Regions from separate parts of the Mangrovibacter phragmitis genome, predicted to be linked through region 1. Evidence: predicted binding sites of a transcription regulator. Region 1 holds the regulator's gene; each other region holds the start of a gene.

Region 1 (3,570 bases):
AAAAAATCCCGGCACAACTCAGTGCAAAAATCACCAGCCCGGTCAACAAAACAGGGCGGCGACCAAAATGGTCTGAGAGTGGGCCCCAAATTAACTGGGCCAGAGCGAAACCGGCGAGAAACACACTCAAACTGGCACTGATGGCAGACGGGGGAGCCCCCAGTGAGACCTGAATGGCACTAAACGCTGGCAGGTACATATCGGTTGCCAGAAAGCCCAGCATGCTTAGCCCTGCAAGCCAGGTAATAAAGAGACGGGAGGTACTCATGGTCAATCCTGATATAACAAAATTCGTGGCGTGAGTGTAAAAAGTGCATCCATCTTTGTGAAACGCTAAAATTTGCTTATTCCTTTCAAAATTTTTGCAGGCAGGTTATGTGGTCAGAATATGCACTTGAAGTGGTGGATGCCGTCGCTCGCAATGGCAGTTTTAGCGGCGCTGCCCAGGAGTTACACCGTGTACCTTCGGCAATCAGTTATACAGTGCGACAACTGGAATCCTGGCTGTCGGTCGAACTGTTTGAACGCCGCCATAAAGATGTAGAACTGACTGCCGCTGGCCGGTGTTTTTTACAGGAAGGTCGCAGTGTTATCAAAAAAATGCATGAAACACGCCTGCAGTGCCAGCAGATAGCGAATGGCTGGCGTGGTTCACTGGCTATTGCGGTCGACACCATTGTCCGTCCGGCAAGAACCCGTCAGTTGGTGCAGGATTTTTATCATCAATTCCAGGATGTGGAGTTGCATGTACGGCCGGAAGTGTTCAATGGTGTGTGGGATGCGCTGGCAGATGGGCGGGTCGAACTGGCGATTGGCGCGACACAGGCTGTGCCTGTCGGTGGGCGGTACGGCTTTCGTGATATGGGGAGCATGGCATGGCGTTGTGTGGTCGCTGCATCGCACCCGCTTGCGCAGATGACAGGTTTTATTGGCGATGACGTACTTCGCCAGTGGCCATCTCTGGTTCTGGAAGATACCTCGCGTGAACTGCCTAAAAGGATAACCTGGCAACTCAGTAATCAGCGTCGGATAGTGGTACCCGACTGGCAGTGTGGTTTTGCCTGCCTGAGTGAGGGCATCGGTATCGGCATGGTGCCGGCGCACATGGCACAGCCATTTATTGAACGCGGTGAATGGGTGAGTCTGCGGCTTGAAAATCCTTACCCCGATTCTGCCTGTTGCCTGACATGGCGGCAAAGTGATGCCTCGCCAGCTTTACAGTGGGTGCTGGATTATCTGGGAGATAGCGGCACTCTGAACAGTGAGTGGTTGCGGGAGCCGGGTCAACTCCCGCAGGATGATTAACGGCGATAATCCATGAACGGGCCATCAGCAACAGAACGACGTTCAATAAGGCGGGGATGAACCTCAATAGTCTGGGACTCTTCGCGCTTATTGATAATTCTGTCGAGCAGCATATTAAAAGCCGTCTCGCCGAGAGAATCTTTGGGCTGGTGAACCGTGGTCAGTGCCGGGGTAAAGTAACGCGCGTTGCGCACGTTATCGTAACCAATAATCGAGATATCCTGCGGCACACGCAGCCCCATTTCATCGGCAGCACAGATAGCCCCCATCGCCATTATATCTCCGCCACAAAACACAGCTGTTGGGCGTTGCGGACAGGTAAGGATTTGCTGCATAGCGTTGTAGCCAGACTCGGGTTCGAAATCGCCGTGAACAACCCATGACTCAGGGACATTGATACCGGCTTCGCTCATTGCTTTCATGAAGCCGGAAAGCCGTCCTGAGCCGGTGTTGCGTTCCAGTTGACCTGATATCACGCCAATTTCCCGGTGTCCACGCTCAATTAAATACCGGCCAGCCATGTAACCGCCTTCGAAGGCGTTATCAATGACAGAGTCGGTAAAATCTGCCCGTGCTTCACCCCAGTCCATAACCACCATCGGAATATGGCGGTACTCTTCCAGCATAGACAGCAGTTCCTGGGGATATTCTGAACACATAACCAGCAGGCCATCAACGCGCTTTTGCGCCATCATTGACAGGTAGGCTCGCTGCTTTTCAAAATTATTGTGCGCATTGCCGAGAATCAGTGTGTAGCCTTTGGCAAAACAGCTGTTCTCAACCGCTTCAATAATTTCAGCAAAATAGGGGGCCTCACTGCTCGTGGAAAGCAGACCAATAGATTTTGTGTGGTTCACTTTCAGGCTGCGTGCTACCGCGCTGGGTGAATAGTGCAGTTCTTTAATTGCTGCCCACACCGCATTACGGGTGTCTTCCGCAACAAAACGCGTTTTGTTAATAACGTGTGATACGGTTGTAGTGGAAACGTTTGCGCGTTTCGCGACGTCTTTTATAGTTGCCATTTGATGTCACTCCAGACCATACCCTAAACTCCTGAAATATAATTGGTTAAACGTTTGCCTGGGCTTATCCCTGTAAGCAACGAATTGGGTTGCCAGCATGCCGGGATTGCGACATAAAACGAAAAGGAGGGGATAGTGGCCGGTACGTAATAAGTCAGCGTGCGATTTTGTCTTATATTGAGTAAAAGTGGAAGTGCTAAAGCACATATCAAACTAAATCTTTAAGGATTTTACGGCCAAACTGTGTAAAAATGATCTACACCCACTTTTTACAGGGAATAAGGAATTAATCATGCCAACTGAATTGAGATATTCACTGACTACGACTGTTATTACCTTAGGTCTGATTGTTGCAACGGCGCTGATTGCCATCCTGCATTAAGGCCTGTACTGTTTTTACACAGTTATCGTTGCCCAGGCGGTGGCGTTGTTAGTTTTGTGCCTTACTGACAACTAATACACTATCGCCTGGCTGTTGCGTTTTTCTCCCTTTCTGCCCCGATACTACCTGCAGCACTGATTCTTTACCGTTTAGCAAAACTCTATTATCACTATTGCCACTTTTCAAAACGAAGTGTGACTGACATCATGTTTTCATCTTTTTTGTCTGTGCCTGCGTTGCTTTGCGCTGGCTAAAAATTGAGGTAGTGATGAAAGTCAATTTTCCATTACTCGCTCTCGCAGTAGGCGCTTTTGGGATTGGTACCACTGAGTTTTCACCTATGGGGCTGTTACCTGTTATTGCCGAAGGTGTGCATGTTTCGATTCCCGCAGCCGGGATGCTGATTAGCGCCTATGCCGTTGGGGTAATGATTGGCGCCCCTTTGATGACACTGTTGTTGTCGCGTTATTCACGGCGAAATGCCCTGGTTTTTCTGATGAGTATTTTTACTTTGGGTAATGTGCTCTCTGCTGTGGCTCCGGATTATGGCATGTTGATGTTTGCCCGTGTGATAACCAGCCTGAACCATGGGGCATTTTTTGGCCTGGGGGCTGTGGTGGCTGCCAGTGTTGTCCCCGCGAATAAACAGGCCAGTGCTGTCGCAACGATGTTTATGGGGCTGACGATTGCCAATATCGGTGGGGTGCCGGCGGCAACCTGGCTTGGACAGTATATTGGCTGGCGTATGGCTTTCCTGGGGATTGGTGCGCTGGGGCTGGTAGCCATGTTCAGTTTGTTTATGACAATTCCGGCTGGCATTCAGGGCCACAAGCCTGATGTGGCGAAGGAACTGAAGGTTCT
Region 2 (3,570 bases), 740 kb from region 1:
GGCTACTTTGCCCTGCAGGATACCCTACGCCAGGATGCCCGTAATGCCATTGCCAGGCTGGAGAGTATGGGGATCCGTGGCACAATGTTAACCGGCGATAACCCACGAGCCGCAGCCGCTATTGCCCAAGAAACCGGGCTTGAATTTCAGGCTGGTTTATTACCCGCCGATAAAGTGGCAGCGGTAGCTCGTCTGCGCGAACAGGGTACCATCGCCATGGTAGGAGATGGTATCAATGACGCTCCGGCAATGAAGGCCGCAACGACAGGCATTGCCATGGGGAACGGAACCGATGTCGCGCTGGAAACCGCTGATGCCGCCATAACTCACAGCAACCTTAGTGCTTTACCCGACATGATTCGTCTGGCACGCGCTGCGCACAACAATATCCGCCAGAACATCACCCTCGCCCTTGGCCTGAAGGGTATCTTTCTGGTCACCAGTTTATTGGGTATTACCGGGTTGTGGATGGCTGTGCTGGCGGATTCCGGCGCTACGGCGCTGGTGACATTAAATGCCTTGCGGCTGTTACGCCAGCGCGCCCGGTAACAGAATCAGTGTTGTTTACGCAGCAGGTAGCGGTAGGGCAGGGTTTCTGTGCTCTGGGCTACCAGCTCGTGCTCCATAAACCGACAAAAACCGGGGATATCGCGAGTGGTTGCCGGGTCGTCGGCCAGGATCAGCAATGTTTCACCGGTTTGCATACCACGTACCGTTTTGCGCACCATCATTACCGGTTCCGGGCAACGCAGCCCTTGCGCATCAAGCGTATGGTCAGGGCTGGAAAACAGATTTGACATAGTTTTCTCTAAAAAGTCATAAAACCAGGCAGTTGATAAGCCAGCGTATACCAGCCAGCTATCATGGTTTTTTAAAAGAACAGAGTGGTAAATCAGAATTCTGATTTACCATTTATTACGATGCACCTTACAGCAAAACCGTGCGAGTCTCTGCCTGTAAGTCTCAGGCGCTCTAGTTTACGCAGAGCACGCAACAGCGCAAGCAGCGTGAACGATTGCGTTAAAATTAACCATTGCAAAACTTGCTCAACTGCGTATCATTCGGCGGTTTTCCTCGCTATGGCGCATATCGTGCCAGGCAAACCAGTGACTGGGTTCCCTCACCCCAGCAAACAAAAAGGTGACATTGATGATTCGTTTTACCGCAATCCAGCGCATGCATGCGCTTTTTTGGCTTTCGTTGTTCCACTTGCTGGTGATTACCTCCAGCAACTACCTGGTACAGCTCCCGGTTTCCGTGTTTGGTTTTCACACCACCTGGGGTGCCTTCACGTTCCCGTTTATTTTTCTGGCAACTGACCTGACCGTGCGTATTTTTGGCGCGCCACTGGCCCGGCGGATTATTTTTGCTGTAATGGTTCCTTCATTACTGATTTCCTATGTTATCTCCTCGCTGTTTGCCGATGGTGCCTGGCAAGGGTTTAGTGCGCTGGGGCATTTCAATCTGTTCGTTGCCCGTATTGCTGCCGCGAGTTTTATGGCCTACGCTCTGGGGCAAATTCTGGATGTTCATGTCTTTAACCGCCTGCGCCAGAGCCATTACTGGTGGCTGGCACCCACGGCATCCACCTTTTTAGGCAATATCAGCGATACCCTGGCATTTTTCTTTATTGCGTTTTGGCACAGCCCGGATCCATTTATGGCACAACACTGGGTCGAAATTGCACTGGTAGACTACAGCTTCAAGGTTCTTATCAGTATGGTCTTCTTCCTGCCCGCCTATGGTGTACTGCTCAATGTGGTGTTGAAAAAGCTGGCAGACAAATCTGATTTAACAGTGTTGCAAGTCCATTAAGGGACGCGCTTTTTTCTTGTGGTAAACTGGGCGGATAGCCATCATGGCTGTTTAACTCAAAGGAAGATGTCAATGCGCAACCTGGTAAAATATGTCGGTATTGGCCTGCTGGTCTGTGGGCTGGCAGCTTGTGACAATAAAGACAGCAATACGCCAACAGCAAATAATGCTGCCCAGAGTCAAAAAGCACAGAGCAACACGGTCTCGTTACTCGAAGGCAAGCTGAATTTCACCTTACCGGCGGATATGAGCGACCAGAGCGGGAAACTGGGCACTCAGGCCAATAATTTGCATGTGTACTCTGATCCAACCGGGCAATCCGCAGTCATTGTGATTGTGGGCGATAAGAGTGTGGATGCACTGGATGTACTGGGCAAGCGCCTGGAAAATGAACAACGTGACCGCGACCCGCAACTACAGGTTATCGCCAACAAGTCTGTAGAATTACATGGTCATACTTTCCAGCAACTCGACAGCATTATCTCAGCAAAAGGCCACACAGCCTGGTCTTCTGTTCTGCTGGGGAATGTGGACAATAAACTGGTCACCATGCAAGTAACCCTGCCTGCAAACAATCAGCAGCAATCGCAGGTTGTTGCGAATAATATTATCGGCAGTGTTGAAGTGAAATAACGCATTACGATTAGCCGGCCTGTAATGCGGGCCGGTTTTTCATTCGCCAGGTTAGCAACAACCCGATTCCCGAAAGCCCGGCCGCACCAAAGTAGATAGCCGGAACACCCGCCCATGCCATCACTAATCCGGCAAGTGGCCCGGTAATCCCCAAAGACATATCCATAAATACGGTATAGGTCGCCAACGCACTCCCCTGATTTGGTTGCGGCACGGCTTTGACCGCCACCACACCCAATGAAGGAAAGACCAGCGAGAACCCGGCGCCCGCCAGTAAAGCTCCCATGTTCGCCACCCAGGGGGACATTGAGAACCCTACCAGCACCAAACCCACAATCTCTATGCTCAGACAGCACATTGCGACAAACACACCACCCCGGCGGTTAATGGCATTGGGAAATAACAACCGTGCCCCAACAAATGCACTGCTGAACAACGTTAGAGCAAAGGCGGCATCAGACCACCCTTTCGCCTGAAAAAACAGCGTAATGAAAGTGGCGATAACCCCAAAACCGGCCGACCCCAGTGCCAGAACCAAACCATACACCCATACTTTGCCCAGCACGGCGCGAAACGGCAGGGGTTTTCCCTTACTAGCCTTCACATGAGGACGGGGAAGCGCCAGCAAGATTGCCAGCAATGCCACGCCCATAATCACCAGTGCCAGCAGAAACAACCCACCCAGGTGGTAAATCCATACACCGAGCGGGGCCCCCAGCGCCATGGCGCCATAAGTGGCAATACCATTCCACGAAATCACTTTGCCTATTTGCGCCGAACCAACCACCCCCACGCCCCACAAAGTTGACCCTGTACCGGCAAAACTTTGCCCAAGGCCGAGAATAACCCGACCCAGGCACAATGCGGCAAGGCTCACGGCAGGCAGGTGTTCAAAATTAGCGGCCAGCAGGTAACATGCGCCACTAAGCAGGCAACCGCATAACCCAAGAATAACCACGCGTTTGGGGCCGAAGCGGTCAGCCGAACGGCCAGAGTGCGGGCGGCTAAGTAAGGTCGCAAAATATTGCAGGCTGATAACCAGGCCAGCCCAGAAAGCACTGAACCCCATAACGTCATGGACATAGCCCGGTAACACGGCCAGGGGCAGGCCAATTGTAAGGT
Region 3 (3,570 bases), 1.6 Mb from region 1:
GGTATTTTGCGTAGCGGTAAACCCGCTATTGTCGGCGAGCCTGATATGCCGACGACCATCGCGCAAGTGGTGCAGGATAAAGGCGCGCTATTGAGCCGGGTAGGGCAGGAGTGGCGCTATTCTGTTAACGGGCAGCACTGGTGTTTCAGTGATAAGTTTGGTGAACTGGTTAACCTTCCGCTTCCCCAGGTACCGCAGCCTAATGCTGCCACTGCGTTGGCCGCACTGCGCGCCAGTGGGCTCAGTGTCACTGAACAGCATATTCGCGACGGGTTGTCTAATGCCACATTACCAGGACGTTTCCAGGTTGTGGCTCACTCGCCGCAGGTGATTCTGGATGTGGCACATAATCCACACGCGGCAGGGTATCTCGCCAGCCGGTTAGCGTCGCTGCCGAAAAGCGGGCGAGTTCTTGCTGTGGTGGGGATGTTGCACGATAAAGATATCGCGGGGACGCTGGCATGTTTGTCACCACAGGTTGATAGCTGGTATTGTGCTCCTCTGGAAGGCCCGCGTGGTGCTTCGGCAGAAACGCTGGTGGCGCATCTCCCCGGAGCCAGTACCTGGCCTGATGTTGCGCACGCCTGGCGGGCGGCAATGGCGGATGCGGCCCCAGAAGATACCGTGCTGGTATGTGGCTCATTCCATACTGTGGCACATGTAATGGAAGAAATGGACGCGGGGATGACGGGTGGCAAGTAAGTTTCAAAACCGGTTAGTGGGAACAGTTGTGCTGGTTGCGCTGGCAGTTATTGTCCTGCCAGGGTTACTCGACGGTCAAAAAAAACACTATCAGGATGAGTTTGCAGCAATTCCGCTGGTACCTAAAGCAGGCGACAAAGACGAAAACGACTTACTGCCGCCAGCCAGCCAGCCTATTCCGGCTCAACCACCTGAGGGTGCGGCTGAAGAGGTAAGAGCGAGCAATGCGTCTAACTCGTCAATAGATACAGCAAATTTACCAGCCAATACTGGTGCCGGGCTGGATGCCATTCCTGTTGAAAGGGATTCCTCTGCATCCGGGCGCAATACACGGGTGGTCACTCACCAACCCGGTGCGGATAAAACCACGGCGCAGCAACCTGTTTCCCAACCGGCCACACAACCAAAAACACCGGTGAAAGAGAATTCGCCACCCCTACCTCAGGGGAAGGCGTATGTGGTGCAGTTAGGTGCGTTGAAAAATGCTGATAAAGTGAATGAAATAGTCAGTAAATTACGAGCTTCAGGTTACCGGGTGTATACCTCGCCAACCACCCCGGTTCAGGGGAAAATCACCCGGATTCTGGTCGGCCCGGAAGTTTCAAAAGACAAACTTAAAGCCTCACTGGGCGATTTGCACAGTTTATCCGGGCTTAACGGTGTGGTGATGAATTACAGCGTTCATTAACACGTTGACCGGTAAAGAATATCAGGGGCAAGCGTTATGCTTGCTGCCTGGATAAGTGCCCGTCACACGGGCTCAGGGTTGTGGCGTTGAGTGTTTTTTCAACGCCATTTTTATTTGTGCATGGGAAGGAAATCCCTACGCAAACGTTTTCTTTTTCTGTTAGAATGCGCCCCGAATTGGATGTCAGGGCGGTTAATCGTGGGACTTGAAATGGTCTGGATAGATTACGCCATTATTGCGGTGATAGGTTTTTCCTGTCTGGTCAGCCTGATCCGTGGCTTTGTACGTGAAGCGTTATCGTTGGTGACATGGGGCTGCGCTTTCTTTGTTGCCAGCCATTACTATACGTATCTGGCAGTCTGGTTCACTGGCTTTGAAGAAGAGCTGGTGCGAAATGGAATTGCGATTGGCATTTTGTTTGTCGCGACACTGATAGTCGGTGCTATTGTCAACTATGTCATTGCTACGCTGGTTCAGAAAACGGGCCTGTCCGGTACAGACCGGGTGTTGGGTATCTGTTTTGGTGCTTTGCGTGGTGTACTCATTGTTGCCGCTATCCTGTTTTTCCTCGATACCTTTACCGGTATGGCGAAAAGTGAAGACTGGCAAAAATCGCAATTGATTCCGCAGTTCAGTTTCATCATCAGGTGGTTTTTTGACTACCTGCAAAGCTCGTCGAGTTTCTTACCCCGGTAATTGTATCGGGGGGTGTGGCAAAGAACACACCCGGTGTCCTTGCCTGTCATGTTCAGGTGGGCTGGCGGCAGTGTGTTCATGATGAGGAAAAGACAACATGTGCGGTATTGTCGGTATCGCCGGTGTTATGCCGGTAAACCAGTCGATTTATGACGCGTTAACGGTGTTACAACACCGTGGGCAGGATGCCGCTGGCATCATCACCATTGATGAAAACAACTGTTTTCGCCTGCGTAAAGCAAATGGCCTGGTGAGTGATGTATTTGAGGCCCGGCATATGCAACGTTTGCAGGGCAATATGGGGCTCGGTCATGTTCGTTACCCGACTGCAGGCAGTTCAAGCGCATCTGAAGCACAGCCGTTCTATGTGAACTCTCCTTATGGTATTACCCTGGCGCATAACGGTAACCTCACGAATGCTCATGAGTTACGTAAAAAGCTGTTTGAAGAAAAACGTCGCCACATCAACACCACCTCAGATTCTGAAATTCTGCTGAACATTTTTGCCAGCGAACTGGATAACTACCGCCATTACCCTCTTGAAGCCGATAATATCTTCTCTGCGATTGCCGCGACTAACCGCCAGATCCGTGGTGCGTATGCTTGTGTGGCAATGATAATTGGGCATGGTATGGTGGCTTTCCGCGACCCCCACGGTATCCGTCCGTTGGTGCTGGGTAAGCGCGAAGTCAGTGACGGGCGTATCGAGTACATGGTTGCTTCGGAAAGCGTCGCGCTGGATACACTGGGTTTTGATTTCATCCGTGACGTCGCGCCGGGTGAAGCGGTGTACATCACTGAGAAAGGCCAGCTATTTACCCGCCAGTGTGCTGATAACCCTACCAGCAACCCTTGCCTGTTTGAGTATGTTTATTTCGCCCGTCCGGACTCTTTCATCGATAAGATTTCCGTTTACAGCGCTCGCGTGGGTATGGGGACGAAATTGGGTGAGAAAATTGCCCGTGAATGGGAAGATCTGGATATCGATGTAGTGATTCCAATTCCGGAAACTTCCTGCGATATCGCACTGGAAATTGCCCGTATTCTGAATAAACCTTACCGTCAAGGGTTTGTGAAAAACCGCTATGTAGGTCGTACTTTTATCATGCCCGGGCAGCAGTTACGCCGTAAATCAGTACGCCGTAAGCTCAATGCCAACCGTGCTGAGTTCCGTGATAAAAATGTCCTGTTGGTGGATGACTCCATCGTGCGTGGAACCACTTCCGAACAAATTATCGAAATGGCGCGTGAAGCCGGGGCAAAAAAAGTATATCTGGCATCCGCAGCACCTGAGATTCGTTTTCCAAATGTGTACGGCATTGATATGCCGAGCGCAAACGAGCTGATTGCCCATGGGCGTGAAGTAGATGAGATCCGCGAGCTAATTGGTGCCGATGGGCTGATTTTCCAGGATCTCAATGATCTGATTGAGGCTGTACGCGCAGAGAACCCGGATATTCAGCAATTTGAATGTTCGGTGTTCA
Region 4 (3,570 bases), 1.6 Mb from region 1:
GTGGAAACAGCTTTCCTCGGGCTGGCGGGAAGAACTGGATCATCGTATCAAAACGCTGGAAGCACTGAGGGATGAACTGGATGGTTGTATTGGCTGTGGCTGCTTGTCGCGCAGTGACTGTCCATTGCGCAACCCGGGCGATAAACTGGGCGAGCAAGGTAGCGGTGCTCGTCTGCTGGAAGATAAGTAAGCGGCAATAACGACGAAAGCGCCATTACTGGCGCTTTCGTTTTGCCGGTTGTCTTTCGCTCTATCCCGCATTGGGCAGGAGGGTTTCCCCCGACATCGGAGCCCCTTACAGCCTGTGCTTTCAGGTACCGGTATACCCCGACATCAGTAATTATAGTTCATTGTATGAAAAACACACAATTTTTTGTTGTGTATTTATTCTCTAAATATTTTCATAAGTTTGCCGACACTTCTTTATAGTTTTCAGTTTGATATTGTCAGTGTATGGTTTGTTTTGCGCATTGCCTCCCGGCAAATTTGCTTATTTTGAATATAGTTAAAGCAGTGTGTTCTTTTTAGGGGACAAGTATGAAACTGCATCATCTCACTAACTCACGTTCTCACCGGGTCCTCTGGATGCTGGAGGAGTTAGGCTTACCCTATGAGTTGGTGCGTTATAAACGGGAAAGTACATTGTTAGCGCCGGATGCACTGAAACGGGTCCATCCTCTGGGAAGCTCACCTGTCCTGGAAGATAATGGCCTTGTGCTCGCAGAGTCGGGGGCCATTCTGGAATATCTCCAGGAGACCTATGACATTGAAAGTCGATTTAAACCAGCCTCAACCCAGTCTCGTGCCGATTACCGATTTTGGTTGCATTATGCTGAAAGCTCGCTGATGCCACTGATGGTAATGAAAACGGTATTTGGTAACCTGGATAAGCCCCCGGTACCAGAAACCTTCCGCACGATTGGCGCGATGTTCGGTGAGGCAGTACAAAAAACCTGGCTTAATCGTCGAATTGATATTCATGTTAATTTCATTGAAAAACACCTGGGGCTTCATGAATGGTTTGCTGGCGACGCTATCAGTTGTGCGGACTTTCAAATGAGCTTCCCGGTGATTGCCATGCTTGCCCGGAGCCTTCCCGAAGAGTTGCCTCACACTCGCCGTTGGCTTACCGCGGTGGAATCACGCGTAGCCTGGCAGAAAGCTATCGAGGTTGGCGGGCCTCTGGCCCTAAGCACCTGATGACAAGTGTGGTGCCTTTTACCACTCTGGCAGGTTGAATGCTGCAATATTGTTGCAGCATTGCGCATATACGATAACGATTGCGCATGAGCTGGTTAATCTCTGGTCAACAGAACGTTTTTTTTCGCTAAAAGCTGCACAGTAAAGTTGAAAAGGGCTGTGAGAAGGCTTGATAATCGCAGGCCTTAAAAAACAGTCAGTGTTTTCGCTTGCGAAGTTAAACGTTTGCATTTGTGGTGCCTCGCTTTACCTCACGTCAGTTGCGGGAAGTTTATGTTTACCGGGTTGCCTCTTCGCAGTAAAACCAGCCAAGAAATCTCAGAGGATTTTCAGTATGTCTACACCTTCTCCGCGTGCCGGGGGCTCTCTCGACGCCTGGTTCAAAATTTCAGCTCGTGGCAGCACCGTGCGCCAGGAGGTCATCGCTGGCCTGACAACCTTCCTCGCCATGGTTTACTCCGTTATTGTCGTACCAGGCATGCTCGGTAAAGCAGGTTTTCCACCCACAGCCGTATTTGTGGCAACATGCCTGGTCGCGGGTTTTGGTTCCCTGCTTATGGGGCTGTGGGCCAACCTGCCACTGGCTATTGGTTGCGCTATCTCATTAACTGCTTTTACGGCATTCAGTCTGGTGCTGGGTCAACACATCAGTATCCCGGTTGCATTGGGAGCGGTATTTCTGATGGGGGTTTTGTTCAGCGTTATTTCCGCTACGGGCATTCGTAGCTGGATCCTGCGTAACCTGCCAGCGGGCGTTGCGCAAGGCACCGGAATTGGGATTGGTCTGTTCCTGTTATTGATTGCCGCCAATGGGGTGGGGCTGGTGATTAAAAACCCACTGGATGGTCTGCCGGTTGCTCTGGGGGATTTTGCCAGTTTCCCTGTGATTATGTCACTGATTGGTCTGGCAGTGATAATTGGCCTGGAAAAACTGAAAGTGCCGGGCGGGATTCTGATAACTATCATTGGGGTTTCTGTTGTTGGGCTGATTTTCGACCCTTCAGTTCATTTTCACGGTTTCTTCCAAATGCCTTCTCTGAAGGATGAGCATGGGCATTCACTGATTGGCAGTCTGGATATCATGGGGGCGCTGAACCCGGTTGTCTTACCCAGTGTGCTGGCTTTGGTTATGACCGCTGTATTCGACGCCACCGGTACTATTCGCGCTGTGGCAGGGCAGGCAAATCTGCTGGACAAAGACGGGCAGATTATTGATGGCGGTAAAGCACTGACCAGTGATTCTGTGAGTAGTGTGTTCTCCGGGCTGGTGGGGGCCGCGCCTGCGGCTGTCTATATTGAGTCTGCTGCGGGTACAGCGGCTGGCGGGAAAACCGGCCTGACAGCTGTGGTGATTGGGTTGTTATTCCTGTTGATTATGTTCCTGTCTCCACTGTCTTACCTGGTGCCTGCTTATGCTACTGCACCGGCACTGATGTATGTGGGGCTGCTGATGCTGAGTAATGTGTCTCGCCTTGATTTTGATGATTTTGTAGATGCAATGGCAGGACTTATCACAGCGGTGTTTATTGTCCTGACTTGTAACATTGTGACCGGAATTATGCTGGGTTTTGCTGCGCTGGTCATTGGCCGTATTGTGTCTGGTGAGTGGCGTAAGCTGAATGTGGGTACGCTGGTGATTGCCGTTGCTTTGGTGGTGTTTTATGCCGGGGGATGGGCGATTTAAGGGGCTCGCCCCCTTTGCAATCCCCGTTTTCGCGGGCAACCGGTGCAGTATAGTATGCTCACCGGGGGTTGTTATTTTCGTTCACTTGCAGTGTGGCTGTTTCCGTTCACCTGGACTGATGTGAAGGTTCCGTTCACCTGAAGTGATGCGCTCAATGTGGCTGTACAGCCAGTGAACGTGTTAAGGGGCCCGCCCCTTAACAATCCGGTTATTCGCGGGCGACCGGTGCTGCGAACTGCGTTCACCTCCGGGCAGTCAGCCTGCGGCCGGCTCGACTCGGCGTCCTGCCTCGTTTCGCCTTATTCCGCCGTCCGGGCGGAATAACCTTGTATTCCTTTCTGCGGTTCACCGGTCTTACGCGAACTGTCCCCGCTGCAAGTAGCGGGGCTTTTTGTGTTGTCTGGTGTGGCTGGGGGATTTGTGCCTGGTATGTCTTTGTGTGTTTTTTGCTGTGAGCATGCAGGTGGGTGTGGGGTGTGGCCTCTAAATCGTTGAGGCGTGCCTGGCGGGCCGGGGCTGCCTGCAGGACGCAGGCAGAGCGACGGGAGGCAGGATGCCGACTCGGAGCGGTACCTGAACAGGCCGCCGGGGTAAGCCGAATGTCCGCGTAGCGGCGATTTTGCCGGCCACAAAAGGGGGTGCAGGGGGCCAGTGCCCCCTGCGGGCGCCGGGCGCAGTTGGCGAGA

What was found. Region 1 encodes PurR, which represses purine synthesis genes. Its sites were predicted from a motif close to CANGCAAACGTTTGCNTG; they were not measured.
Region 2: the regulator PurR is predicted to act here: its motif matches at 1,096-1,113, upstream of MPHASIOC01_RS01760 (7-cyano-7-deazaguanine/7-aminomethyl-7-deazaguanine transporter).
Region 3: the regulator PurR is predicted to act here: its motif matches at 1,527-1,544, upstream of cvpA (colicin V production protein).
Region 4: the regulator PurR is predicted to act here: its motif matches at 1,415-1,432, upstream of MPHASIOC01_RS25500 (NCS2 family permease).

Annotation. Positions count from the first base shown of each region.
Region 1 is NZ_CP134782.1:1,126,212-1,129,781, forward strand. Features, by position in the region: gene punC (purine nucleoside transporter PunC) at 1-268, opposite strand, end outside; gene punR (DNA-binding transcriptional activator PunR) at 376-1,305, shown strand; gene purR (HTH-type transcriptional repressor PurR) at 1,302-2,327, opposite strand; gene MPHASIOC01_RS05415 (YnhF family membrane protein) at 2,620-2,709, shown strand; gene MPHASIOC01_RS05420 (MFS transporter) at 2,978-3,570, shown strand, end outside.
Region 2 is NZ_CP134782.1:389,811-393,380, reverse strand. Features, by position in the region: gene MPHASIOC01_RS01770 (zinc/cadmium/mercury/lead-transporting ATPase) at 1-549, shown strand, start outside; gene tusA (sulfurtransferase TusA) at 555-800, opposite strand; gene MPHASIOC01_RS01760 (7-cyano-7-deazaguanine/7-aminomethyl-7-deazaguanine transporter) at 1,150-1,815, shown strand; gene MPHASIOC01_RS01755 (DcrB family lipoprotein) at 1,888-2,448, shown strand; gene MPHASIOC01_RS01750 (MFS transporter) at 2,459-3,570, opposite strand, start outside.
Region 3 is NZ_CP134782.1:2,736,476-2,740,045, reverse strand. Features, by position in the region: gene folC (bifunctional tetrahydrofolate synthase/dihydrofolate synthase) at 1-702, shown strand, start outside; gene dedD (cell division protein DedD) at 692-1,390, shown strand; gene cvpA (colicin V production protein) at 1,601-2,086, shown strand; gene purF (amidophosphoribosyltransferase) at 2,184-3,570, shown strand, end outside.
Region 4 is NZ_CP134782.1:5,314,279-5,317,848, reverse strand. Features, by position in the region: gene soxR (redox-sensitive transcriptional activator SoxR) at 1-190, shown strand, start outside; gene MPHASIOC01_RS25505 (glutathione S-transferase family protein) at 538-1,200, shown strand; gene MPHASIOC01_RS25500 (NCS2 family permease) at 1,535-2,884, shown strand.